4 regions of the Paenibacillus sp. LRG-1 genome follow, and region 4 is predicted to be linked to each of the others. Evidence: a T-box and tRNA genes for the amino acid it is inferred to sense, from the RefSeq annotation. Region 4 holds a T-box; the other regions hold tRNA genes.
The links. The T-box of region 4 lies ahead of argS (arginine--tRNA ligase). A T-box ahead of a tRNA ligase gene usually reads a tRNA of that ligase, here a tRNA-Arg.
Positions count from the first base shown of each region.

Region 1: it has a tRNA-Arg gene. The T-box ahead of argS (arginine--tRNA ligase) is inferred to sense a tRNA for this amino acid. The anticodon was not compared.
Region 2: it has a tRNA-Arg gene. The T-box ahead of argS (arginine--tRNA ligase) is inferred to sense a tRNA for this amino acid. The anticodon was not compared.
Region 3: it has a tRNA-Arg gene. The T-box ahead of argS (arginine--tRNA ligase) is inferred to sense a tRNA for this amino acid. The anticodon was not compared.

Region 1 covers NZ_CM170126.1:4,615,553-4,618,699, reverse strand. The annotation lists gene ACUUJN_RS20395 (hypothetical protein) at 1-996, opposite strand, end outside; tRNA gene ACUUJN_RS20390 (tRNA-Arg) at 1,313-1,386, opposite strand; gene ACUUJN_RS20385 (hypothetical protein) at 1,644-2,552, shown strand; gene tig (trigger factor) at 2,696-3,147, shown strand, end outside.
Region 2 covers NZ_CM170126.1:4,680,586-4,683,732, reverse strand. The annotation lists gene asnB (asparagine synthase (glutamine-hydrolyzing)) at 1-421, opposite strand, end outside; gene ACUUJN_RS20655 (hypothetical protein) at 585-944, shown strand; gene ACUUJN_RS20650 (magnetosome magnetite crystal formation protein family) at 1,264-1,557, opposite strand; tRNA gene ACUUJN_RS20645 (tRNA-Arg) at 1,732-1,805, shown strand; gene ACUUJN_RS20640 (IS4 family transposase) at 2,223-3,147, shown strand, end outside.
Region 3 covers NZ_CM170126.1:213,136-216,282, reverse strand. The annotation lists gene ACUUJN_RS00965 (sugar-binding transcriptional regulator) at 16-1,053, opposite strand; tRNA gene ACUUJN_RS00960 (tRNA-Arg) at 1,323-1,397, shown strand; gene clpP (ATP-dependent Clp endopeptidase proteolytic subunit ClpP) at 1,609-2,205, shown strand; gene ACUUJN_RS00950 (PdaC/SigV domain-containing protein) at 2,332-3,147, opposite strand, start outside.
Region 4 covers NZ_CM170126.1:2,309,923-2,313,069, forward strand. The annotation lists gene ACUUJN_RS10435 (nicotinate phosphoribosyltransferase) at 1-213, shown strand, start outside; gene ACUUJN_RS10440 (MogA/MoaB family molybdenum cofactor biosynthesis protein) at 280-795, opposite strand; gene ACUUJN_RS10445 (four-helix bundle copper-binding protein) at 1,058-1,387, shown strand; T-box leader at 1,465-1,723, shown strand; gene argS (arginine--tRNA ligase) at 1,782-3,147, shown strand, end outside.

The DNA.
Region 1 (3,147 bases), 2.3 Mb from region 4:
CTTTTCATCAAAATGGTCCTGACCAAACATATAATCGTTTATTTCTATTGCCTTAAGGTTTTGTTTGGTATTCATAGTCGAAGGGAAGTATTCGATATCTAATGAGGCTTTATTTCCGGCCAACACTGTCTTGAGAACTTTCGCGGTTTGTAATACTCGTTCTTTTTCCAATGGCAATCCTGAGTCAGTTAGATCCTCGAATACAATTATACGAATATACTGATCGCCGACCGCTTTGGGATTCAGTTTAAAATCGTTGTATTCTTTGATCATTTTATCCGTGTTCCCTTCTTGCACTCCAGAATGAACAGCGGCTGAATCATCGTATAGCTTTTGTATAACGGGTTTGAGCTTCATGTCCAGTTGACTCTCCCAAAGGGCGTTAAGATAATTTTCTCTAAATGGGACATCCTCATAAGGACGCTTAGTCATGTTAAAGAGGACGGAAGGATGACGATTAGAGATCGCCTCCATGGTATATTCAGTGAAGGGAATACTATGATAGCTAATATTTTGAATTTGAAAGTCCTCTCCGTATTTCTGCTCCAGATATTGCTCTGATTCTGCGGCTACGTTGCGTTTATTTTCACCTGTTTTTGTAAAAGGCTCGATAATATCTACGTATTTCATTGTGACTGCAAGAAGTAGAAGTGTAGCTCCCAAAGCGAGACTGAGTAAAGTGCGCCATTTGGAAGGCAAGGATGCAACCGTCGGCGCTCTCTCCGCATGGTGTGGAATTTGAAAAGATCGTACTGTAAAAACAATGCCTAAAATGTGAAAAAGAATGGCCAACGGTCCCGAGATAATAAGCAGGTATCCGAGAGAGAACATTGTAAAATAGATCAGAATTCCCTGTGTGATGATAAGAGCCGCTCCTCCAATCATATAGGAAGGAATGGCGAGATAAAACATACCCAATCCAGTACCTAATATGGAAAGCAAAGTGGCAAGAAAACGATGAATTTCCCGCGACTTTTGCAGTTTATTCGTAGTCAAGGGAGTCAGTCTACCTCCTTCACTTAAAAATGGTGCAACATGATAGATGATAGCAATTTCTGCGTTTTTTTGAAAGAGTAGAGACTTAAAACCAGCGCCTAAAGTAGCGTTGGGCAGAATAATCTTTCTACATTATTTATAATGAAAAAAAGCTCCCTTGCGGAAGCTTTTTTTTGGTGTAATTTATCAAGAGAGATACTCTCCCTATGGGGTCGACTGCGAAGTATAGGCTAACGATGCCGATGGTCCGACGTTCCCCCGTGGTTTATCTCATGAGAACAAAAAAAGCCTCCATTATGGAAGCTTCTTGTTATGACGTCCCAGGAGGGATTCGAACCCCCGACCGACGGCTTAGAAGGCCGTTGCTCTATCCAGCTGAGCTACTGGGACATAAAATTCAAGCGAATATTAATATATCATATGGATAAAAGAAATTCAAGTCTTATTTTGCATATATCGCTTATTTAAGCTTTATACTGCATAAATTCTGAGTAGACGTAGTTTTTTTTGCCTTATAAAAGGGTATGTTAGAATACAGGTGAATATGTGTAAGACGAGTGGTTGGACTTCGGCTACTGTTTCTCATATAATCTACAAATACTTGAGCTTGCGAAGGAGAGGGGGTGCCTTGAATAAAGGACTCCAAGGTGACGACAAAAGAAAATAATATTGTATTGTTTCCGAAGACACTGGACTATTATCAAATTCAACTTACTGTGATGCTTGAAAACGAACGTTACGGAGAGGCGATGGCGATGCTGCGTTTTTTAATGCAGTGTCAGGGACAGGAGCAGAAGCAATACGATGAATGGAACGCTCTATTACAATGGCTGGAAGCTGCATTTCCACAGTACGCTGACAGCGGGGCGGTAACGGACGCTGTGGAAGAAGAAGTCAGTGAAGTAGAGTTAGCTCGCCGTCATGCACGCTTTAAGCAGGAGCAGGATGCAGGCTACGGCAACAAGCTGTTGCGGATGGCTATGGATGAACCCTTATCCGAACAGACGATTTTAGCATTGGAGCAGTTGTCCTATCTGGAACTGCCAGAAATCGATGATGCCTTGCTTCGCTGGATTACGGAACGGGAAATCCATCCTTTACTTCAATTCCGTGTTCTACAGACCATGCGAAGACGCGGAACGGAAGGGACGATAGAAATCAAACGGGGTGATGAACAAGCGGAAATCGACATTGAAACGGTTCCGTTACAGCCAGGTGATTTTCCAGAGTCGATTATGCGTATTTTGGAACGGGTGGCCGATCAGACTGAGGTGCACGAGCCTACACTATTCTATTTTGCACAGGAGCTGTGGTCACAGTTTGTGATGGCGGTATACGGTACGAAAGATTATAGATCAATGTTGGTGGAAGAGGACGGAATGCCAGATATTTGGGCTGCAGCACTCCATCAGACAGTTTCGGAAAGTTTGAACGGAAATAATAATGAGGAAGAAACCCGTGCTATATATGGCATTACAGATGCGTTGCGCTTCCGTTTTGAGCAGGCGTATCGGTCGATGCGACTATTTGTAGCGGCGGGAATGAACACTCCTTAATGACCGGAAACGTTTACCTGTGAAGCATTCAAAGGGCTGCTCTTGAAAAAGACAGTAATGTTAGATATACTATAGTGGTTATTTTGTGTGCGTTGATTGTAATGAAAACTAAGTGAAGATTTTGTTGGAGGGGAAAGCATAAAATGAAAGCAACTTGGGAGAAAATAGAGAAGAACCTTGGGGTTCTTGAAGTTGAGGTTGACGCGGATCGTGTAGCCGCTGCACTCGACAAAGCTTTTAATAAAGTGGCAAAACAAGTAAGTGTACCAGGATTCCGTAAAGGTAAAGTACCACGTCCTATTTTTGAAAAACGCTATGGTATTGAAAGTCTGTACCAGGATGCAATTGACATCCTGTTGCCAGAAGCTTACAGCCAAGCTGTAGAGCAAACGGACATCTTCCCGGTTGACAGCCCTGACGTTGAAATTGATCAATTTGCTAAAGGCGAATCTTTCAAGTTCAAAGCGAAGGTTACTGTTAAACCTGAAGTGACTTTGGGCGATTACAAAGGCGTAGAAGTGCCTGTAAGCAAACTCGAAGTAAGCGACGAAGAATTAGCTCAAGAACTGGAGCGCCTGCAACAACGTCATGCTGA
Region 2 (3,147 bases), 2.4 Mb from region 4:
GTGCCAGAAATACCTGCTCCCGCTCGCTATCCCAGACCGCAAACGCAAAAATGCCGTTTAACCGATCCACACATTCAGGGCCCCATTCGATATAGGATTCGAGCAGCACCTCCGTGTCGCATTGTGTACGGAAAAAATGCCCACGCTGTTGCAGCTCTTTTTTCAGCTCAGGCGCGTTATATATTTCCCCGTTATATACAATCGTATAAGTGATATCCTCCAGCTGCCGGATCATGGGCTGAGCGCCATTTTCCGGGTCCATTACGCTCAGTCTTCGGTGTCCGAAGGCACACGGGTTGGATATCCAGGTACCCGCAGCATCCGGTCCGCGATCGGAGAGCGTTTGTGTCATATTCAGCAGCAGCTCAGATTGATGCATTAAGTCTCCGTTCCACTGTATGAAACCTGTAATTCCGCACATGTCTGTTCATCCTCTCTTTGTCGTGTTCATCCAGTGTTGGAATGAATCAAAAACTAAATCCCCAGTTCATCAGTATATATGCCGAAAAGAAGCATAAAATGTCTGTCCGTTCCGAAAACTACAGATGGGGAAACCCGTCTACTCGCAAGGAAGGAGGGAGACCATGTACTACATCAAGGATGCCAAAATACGCCGCTTCACTGAACTTGACGGAGTGCGCTGTGCTGAGGTAGAGGTGCGGCCCGGTGCCGCAGATGACCCGGAATTGCTGGTCTATATCACGGCCAAGGATCAGACGGATGGTCAGCATGACTATGACATGGTACGGATCATCCGCAATGACGCCGATCTGGAGCTGGATTGGTACGACAATAATCTGCATTCGGCATTTGAGGAAGTGACAGACAAGGCTTTTACCGACTCTACACACATTACTGCTGGTGAGGAGCGAGAGAAGTTTAAAAAAGAATTGCTCTCCTATGGGCAGCTCAGCACAGAGTTCGCCAAGGAGTTCGGGGCATGAGGATATGGTGTGCTATGCCTCGGCTTTTGTTGATTTGGGCCCCGGCGCCATCGCCGGATCAGCGTGAAAGGAGGGGGAAATCATAGACGGCAAAGCGAAGTATAAGAAAAACAAAGGCAGCAGTTATATTCATAACAATGAGTTCGCGGAAGAAGTATTGGAGAAAAACGTAAGACATGAAGTACGGAAAAGTCCTAAACGCTTTGGGAATAAATAAGCAGCCATTGAACTAAATAGCAACAGCAACTCATCAAAAATGACCCTAAAGAAGCCTCCGTATCCCGCCAAATTTGCGGTATGCAGGAGGCTTCTTTTTGAACTAAGCCGCTTCACGCAGCGTCATAATCCCTTTGTAGATGTTATAAACAAAAACCCCGAGATAGACCACTACGAATAGAAGTACAAACCCGATCACTGAACCTGCATGATTCGCCGTAATAATAAAATACACTAGCGGAATTGCCGCAATAATGGGAAAAATATGCGATAAAATAGCCTTTTTTGCATGTCCCTGAACATATTCGTCCCGTACTGCAATCCACACAATGACAGGCACTAGAAAAGGTGCGAAGAAAATGCTGAAATAACAAAGTGACGACAAAAGACCTCTCACGGATTAACCCCTCCTTTATGCATGGTTCTTTGTACATAATACCCCGTTAGCGTCCAAATGATTCCTTTTGCAGCCAGCTTCCCTGTATCATAAAAAAATGCTTTTGACAGTTGGCCGAATTGTGATATAATAATCAATGCGCTGAATACATAAGGTTTTATTGATCACCATCTTGTCCCAGTAGCTCAGCTGGATAGAGCAACGGCCTTCTAAGCCGTCGGTCGGGGGTTCGAATCCCTCCTGGGACGTCGAAGCGTTCAGATATGTAAAGTTTGAACGAAATTAAAAATGCTTCAAATCCTTGATATATAAGGGTTTGGGGCGTTTTTTCTTTTATTGGGGTTACGATAGAAAACGTTAGAAAAAGGTGTGATTAATACACCTGTTTACTCAAATTATACACACGATTTTTACACGCTATATAAACGTTCAAAAATGTCTGTTGTTTGTTTTGAATCCTGTTCACGTAGCTCTTTCATAAGGTGGGCATATGTAGAGGTAGTGATATCTAATGAGGCGTGACCAAGCCGCTCCGAAACATACAGTAAACTAATACCTTTATATAGTAGCACGCCTGTTGAATAACCACAAAATGGTAGAAAAAAGATCGTCTTTTCTATAGAATCGTTGGTACCATCCAAACGAATCCGAAAGAAGACGATCTCATGAAAAATTCTATCACGATTACATCTATCCTTCAATCCATGCTGACTCCTGAAGAAGTTCAAGGGGTTGTGAAGTTAATAGGTTATGAAGACAAAGCCCGCAAGTTTACGGTGTACCATTTACTCCAATACTGGTGCATGGCTGCGTTGGAACAATGGGGTAGCTATCGATCCAGCGTAGATTATGCGGCTCTCTGTGGCTTGCCCGTCGTCCACTACTCACGCTTTTCAACCAAAGCCGCCGAAGTCTCGTTTTCCGTATTTAAGGAACTTTTCCATCTACTTGTTTACAAATGTAACCGGGAAGCACGTCGGAAACTGACTTTCCCAAAAGAATTATTACTCATAGATTCAACCGCGATGACGGTGGGAAAAACGCGTTTGCCTTGGGCTCCTTATCACGGGGAGCGTGCAGGTATTAAACTTCAAGTCGCTTTACGAGCAGAAAATGGGCAACCCCTTCAGGTGGTCGAAACGCTGGGCTCCAAGCATGATGGCCCCATGAGTGAAGCGTTGGCTCAACCGGACTACATTTTGGTGATGGACCGTGCTTATGGGAAACTGGAGCGTCTGGATCACTTCAAAACCCATGGACAATCGTTTGTCATTCGGCTTCGCGACAACGTCCATTTGGAAAAGCCTCATGCGCTACGTCGCCTTATGAAGCCAGATTCATCCGTCATTCGGGATATCACTTGCCAGTTGGGAACCCCTCAGTGTCGTTCCAGACAACGTCATCGTGTGGTGATGTTTCGGGATTTTGAAGGTCGGGAAATTCGGGTGGTTACCGATTTAATGCAGGTGACCGCAGAACAAATCGCACAGATCTATAAGGCTCGATGGCAGATTGAAGTCTTCTTTCGTTGGATCAAGCAACATTTGAATATTCCAACGCTGTTTGGTACGACTGAAAATGCGGTCTATG
Region 3 (3,147 bases), 2.1 Mb from region 4:
TTCATAAATCCTATATTAATCATTTAAATAACGACTTACAATCTCAACAGCAGCGCCTTCGTCGGTGACTAGAATGTCCTCTTGCCCGAAACGCAGTACCGCATGAATAGCGGCCGCCTTGTTTTTGCCTCCAGCTACACCTAGAACCGTATCGGTACGCCTAATGTCCTCCAATCGGAGTCCAAGCGTCAGCATTCTGTGAACAACGACGCCATCTTCGTTAAAGTAATAACCAAACGATTCGGCTACCGCTCCTTCACTGCTGATCTGGGCAAAGGTTTCGGGATCAAGTTTACGTCTATGTGCCATCGCTATGGCGTTGCCTATCCCGTGAATGATGATACGACTCTCGCGAATCAGGTTCAATATATCCTGAATGTTCGTATCTTCAAGCAAGGAGTTGTAAGCATGATTGCTGAGCAAATCCGGTACATGGAGCAGACGGTATTGAGCGCCTACCTTGCGAGCCATTGTGGAAGCAATTGTGTTGGCCTGCATTTCCATGCTTTCTCCCAAACCCCCGCGTGCCGGTACAAACCACCCACCCTTAAGTGGGCCATTAGAAGGTAGTGCCAGTTGTTCCGCCACGTCGGCAATTGTCGTGCCACCTGTTACAGCGACCACATCCTCGTCGTCCATAACACTCAGCAACGCTTTTGCTCCAGCGCGCCCCAGCTCCTGCTTTGTTAACGGAGAAGCATCCGAATCCCCTGGAACGACAACCACCTTCCTCAAACCATAGGCTTGACGAATCTGGTCCTCCAATTGGGACAGGCCGAACAAGTTGTTCGCAATCGGCTCCAGCTGTTCCAGCAGATCCAGTCCTGCTTTGCTCACCTTCATGCCTACACTCTCAATCTCAATTAGCCCCTGAGCTTTAAGAAGATCGGTTTCGGCGCGCAACACGCGCTCAGTCATGTTCAGTGAAGCTGCCAGTGTTCTGCGTCCAACAACATCGGACAGCATAATCTGATGCAGGATCGTGTACCTTTTTTTCAAAACATCCATGAGGTCGGGCAGAAGCTGCTTCTGTATTTCTAATATCTTTCGCATGCTTTCCACTCCCGCACACTTCTAAGTTCTGTCTCTAATGCTCTATCTCTAACTGGTCTCAAAACGTCCCGGGATAACTTTTTAAGTCCCACGTATATCTTAACCAATATTTGCTCCATATGCAAGTCTATCTGAACCTATATTTCTCAACCATTTATCTGAATATGCGCATTTAATAAAAGCTTGCAATTCACTGCTGTATATCATATAATCATCTTTGTTTCCAATTAGCTGTTTAATTAGTTAGTTGTTTGCATTGAATCAACTATGCGCCCGTGGTCCAACGGATATGACGTAGGCCTCCGGAGCCTGAGATCGAGGTTCGATTCCTCGCGGGCGCGCCATTTTAAATGAACGCTTAGATGCTTCTATATAATGTTTTAACCAATAAGAGCGCTGAGGGCTCTTTTTTTTTAATCATTAGTTTGACTTTCTTTGACTTTTTGTTTGAAATTGTTTATCATGTGGTTATTACGGTAACAGTTTATAAATAAGGGACGTGTAATCGGCATGTCCACCAAATCCACTAACGATATTTAAGGGAGGTTTTTTGACGTGAGCTATGTTCCTATGGTAGTAGAACAAAGTAACCGCGGCGAACGCGCCTATGACATTTATTCCAGACTGTTAAAGGATCGCATTATTTTGTTAGGCTCGGACGTCAATGACGTTGTAGCCAACTCTATAATTGCGCAAATGCTGTTTTTGGCTGCCGAAGATCCTGAAAAAGATATTCACTTGTATATTAACAGCCCTGGCGGTTCCATTACAGCTGGTATGGCCATTTTCGATACGATGCAATACATTAAACCTGACGTATCTACGATTTGCGTAGGTATGGCGGCTTCCATGGGCGCGTTTTTGCTGAATGCAGGCGCCAAAGGTAAACGTTTCGCTTTGCCAAACAGTGAAATTATGATTCACCAACCACTGGGTGGTGCACAAGGTCAGGCAACGGATATCGAAATCCGCGCACGCCGCATTCTGAAAATGCGTGATAAACTGAACCGCATTCTCGCAGATCGCACAGGCCAACCACTGGAGCGCATTGAAAAAGATACAGACCGTGACTACTTCATGTCTGCTGATGATGCCAAGGAATACGGTATTATTGATAAAGTGCTAACTAGCTCCTCTCCAGAAGGTGTATAAGAGAAGAAATTCACCTCTTTCGATAACTGGTAAATGAAAAAGCTGCTCCGGACTTTCTTATCCGGTAGGCAGCTTTTTTGCATTATTGTTTTTTAGGTTATAGACAATTGGACTTATTTATTTCTACTATTCATTCTGTCCCGCAAAAGGCTTTTCGCCTTGAGGCAGCAATTGACCGAACGAGTAGGTAAACTCCGGAATTCCATACGCGTATGGCGCATAATCATACAAATCAAACACGATTGTTACTCCACTGTTCGTCACATAAAAATTCTGATCTGCCGCCAGCTCTTTAAATTTGCCGAATCCTTCGCCAGCCTGAAGTGCATCGATTTTTTTCTTCAAATCAGCATTGAGGAACTTTTTGTAGTTCGGATTTGCCTTCAATACGTCAGACAATTGCTGCAGTTTACCATCAGCGAGCGAAAACGTATATCCTTTACGTGCCGTCATGCCATGTGCGCCACCCGTATACGAGTAGTCCTGCATAATCACACTCAGAATACCATCTTTGTTATAGGCAATCGCAAGATCATTTCCAAACTCATACGGTCTTTCTGTTGTAGCCTCTCCCTCAGCCATCATCTTTTTGCCTGCTGCCAATATACCTTCTGCATGCTTTTTAAGCACATTGTTAATGGCCTGTTGAGCCTCAGAATTCAGCTGGCTACCGCTGATTTGCGGGTACTTAATCTTGTAGGACACCTTCGCACTACTCGAAGCTGGAAGTGTTTGAGACGCAATTGTAATCGGATTTAGCTGGCTTTTACTCAGCGTTACTGTTTTCTGAGCTGCATTCCATTGAGCATCTATGCCCAGATAGTCTTTCAGCAAACTCATAGGAATGTATAGCTTCCCAGCGATCTGTTTGGCATCCATACTACGTGTATTGATTCCATTGACGTTGACGTAGGCATCCGAGGAAGAAGCCATAATGTAAAG
Region 4 (3,147 bases):
CCTATTTTTATAAATGGACAGAAGGTATATGAGCTTCCTGAGCTGGATGAAATTCGTGCCTACCATACTTCACAGTTGAAACTGTTTTGGCCAGAATATTTGCGGAAGCTGAACCCTGAAATTTATCGTGTAAATCTGAGCGAGAAGGTATGGGAGCTGAAGCAAAAGCTGATCGATAGCTATATGCAGCCCGAAGTTGAAGAAAAAGAATAGTTGGAAGAGGCACCTCATGAATATATGGGGTGCCTTTTTGTGTCGCGGCATGTAGGAAATAGGAGCTTATTTATAAATTTCTCTCATCACATGTCGTAGCTCAGGGACAATAATGCGTTCCATTGCCAAACGAACGGCTCCGCGTGAGCCAGGCATAGAAAATACAGCTGTCTGGCCCACAGTGCCAGCTACAGCCCGGCTTAAGATAGCTGCTGAACCAATGTCCTCAGCAAAGCTTAAATAACGGAAGATTTCTCCAAAGCCAGGTAGTTCCTTATCCAGTAGAGAGGAGACGGCTTCATATGTAGTATCACGTGGAGAAATACCGGTACCGCCTGTCAAAAGTACAGCCTCGATTTCATCATGTGCCGCTGCTTCGGATACTAACTGCTGAATACCTTCGTAGTCATCTTTGACGATGACATATCGAACAACCTTATATCCATTGGTTTCTAGTAGATCCATGAGCAGTCGTCCCCCAGTATCTGTTTCCACGGTGCGGGTGTCCGAGACAGTCACGACCATGCAATTAACCTGTTGCGGGGATTCCTGTCGATGCTCCTCTACAGAAGACATATTCATTGAAATGCTCACTCCTTGATCGGTGGTTAGACATACACTTTTTACAATAGAGCAATGACTGAGTGTATGCAAGTCAGAAACAGGGGCTAAAAATCCATGTGATTAATATCCTTGCACTTGCACACTGGAATATAGTACACTTCCTTACATAAGTCGGGATTACTTTGTTTTTATTTTATTGAAAGCGCGCACATCAAATGATTAATCTCAAGGGTCAGCGGGTAATAGTACAGCAGGGTCAACAACTGGGAGGTAATGTAATATGAATCATTCATACCAACAATGCGTGGATGCTTGCCTGGAATGTATGAACGCTTGCAATGTATGTTACGTAGCGAGTTTGAAGGAATATGATTTAGCTATGCTGCGTGAATGTATTCGAGTGAGTAGGGAATGTGCAGAAATATGCGGATTTGCTGCTCAAATGCTGCAGCGTGGAACGGATTTTGCCGAGCAAATCTGTGAGCTGTGCGCCAAGGCCTGTGAGGTATGTGCTGCTGAATGCAGCAAGCATTCCCATGATCATTGCAAACATTGTGCAGAAGCCTGCCGTCGTTGCGTTCAGGCGTGCCGCCAATTGGTGGCAGTGTAATTACATATATGGAACTAGTGCCTGAAGAGGAAATAATAGGTTGCTTTCTACTGAATAGGTTTGTATAATGATTGGAATTAACGTCATGGAACGGGAGAGTAGCAGCGGAGCCGTATCATTACAGCGAGCCGGAAGAGGTGTAAGCCGGTATGAGGTCCGATGTGAAGCGCACCCGGGAGACGGTTGATCCAACGAGCAGAACTTCTAGTAGATCAGCCCGGCAGACACCGTTATTAGTCATTGGAGTGAAATCGCGATTTGTGTAAGTTAGCTGTAACTACACAACCGATTTACGAAGAGTGGTACCGCGGGGATATTAAAGTTCTCGTCTCTTGAATTATTTCAAGAGGCGGGGGCTTTTTTTGTTAGATTCTATAAAAAGAGGAGAGAGATCATGTTGATGAGGATTTCTGCTCAAGCGATATTGGCCCATACGGGCTTGGAGGAGAAAGAAATTGTATCTTTATTTGAGGTGCCTCCGCAGCCCGAATGGGGAGATGTGGCGTTTCCCTGTTTTGTGCTGGCCAAAAAGTTTCGAAAGTCTCCACAGCACATTGCACTGGAATTGGCGGAGCTAGTGAATCATGAAGAAGGTTTAACTGCTTCAGCATCGGGTGCCTATGTAAATATAACATTGGATCGATCTGTTCATATTCCACTTATGCTTGCTGAATTGAGCAAGGCCGATTTCCTCAGGCCCAATATCGGGCACGGACAGCGGGTAGTTATTGATATGTCCTCGCCCAATATTGCCAAACCGTTTGGTATCGGTCATCTTCGCTCTACTGTTATCGGTGCTGCCTTGTATCGTATTCTTGGTGAAACCGGATATGTTCCAGTTAGTGTGAATCATCTTGGGGATTGGGGAACACAGTTTGGCAAGCAAATTGCGGCCTATAAAAGATGGGGAAATGAGGAGCAGCTACAACATGATCCGATTGGTGAATCGCTGAAGCTATATGTTCGTTTTCATCAGGAGGCCGAGCATGATCCGACTTTGGAGGATGAAGGCCGCGAGTGGTTCCGACGTTTGGAGCATGGGGATGCTGAGGCTCAACAACTATGGGAGTTTTTTGTTGAAGTTAGTCTGGGTGAATTTGATCGTATGTACCAGCGTCTGAACATTACATTTGACCATGTGCTGGGAGAAAGTTTTTACAATGATAAGATGCAGGCAGTTGTTGCTCAATTAAGAGCAAAAGGATTGCTGGAGGAAAGTGATGGCGCGCTCGTGGTTCGTCTGGAAGATGAAGAACTGCCTCCGTGTCTTATTCTAAAAAAGGATGGGACTACCATTTATCCGACACGTGATCTGGCAACAGCGATTTATCGTCATGAAGTGATGAAGGCTGATCGGTTGCTGTACGTCGTTGGTGGAGAACAGAAGTTGCATTTCCAGCAGGTGTTTGCGGTGCTGAAGCATGCAGGGGAGGCTTGGGCGGAGCAATGTGAGCATGTGCCGTTTGGATTAATGCGGTTTGCGGGTAAGAAAATGTCCACAAGACGCGGAAAAGTTGTCAAACTGGAGGAGGTGCTGGATGAAGCTATAGCGCGTGCTCAAGCCATCATTACTCAGAAGAACCCCGATTTGCAGGAACAACAGGCAGTAGCTGAGGACGTTGGTATCGGGGCGATTATTTTTGGTGATTTAAAAAACAACCGGCTGAATGAAGTGGATTTTTCGTTGGAGGAGGCGCTGACCTTTGAAGGCGAGACCGGGCCTTATGTGCAGTATACTCATGCGCGCATACGCAGCCTTC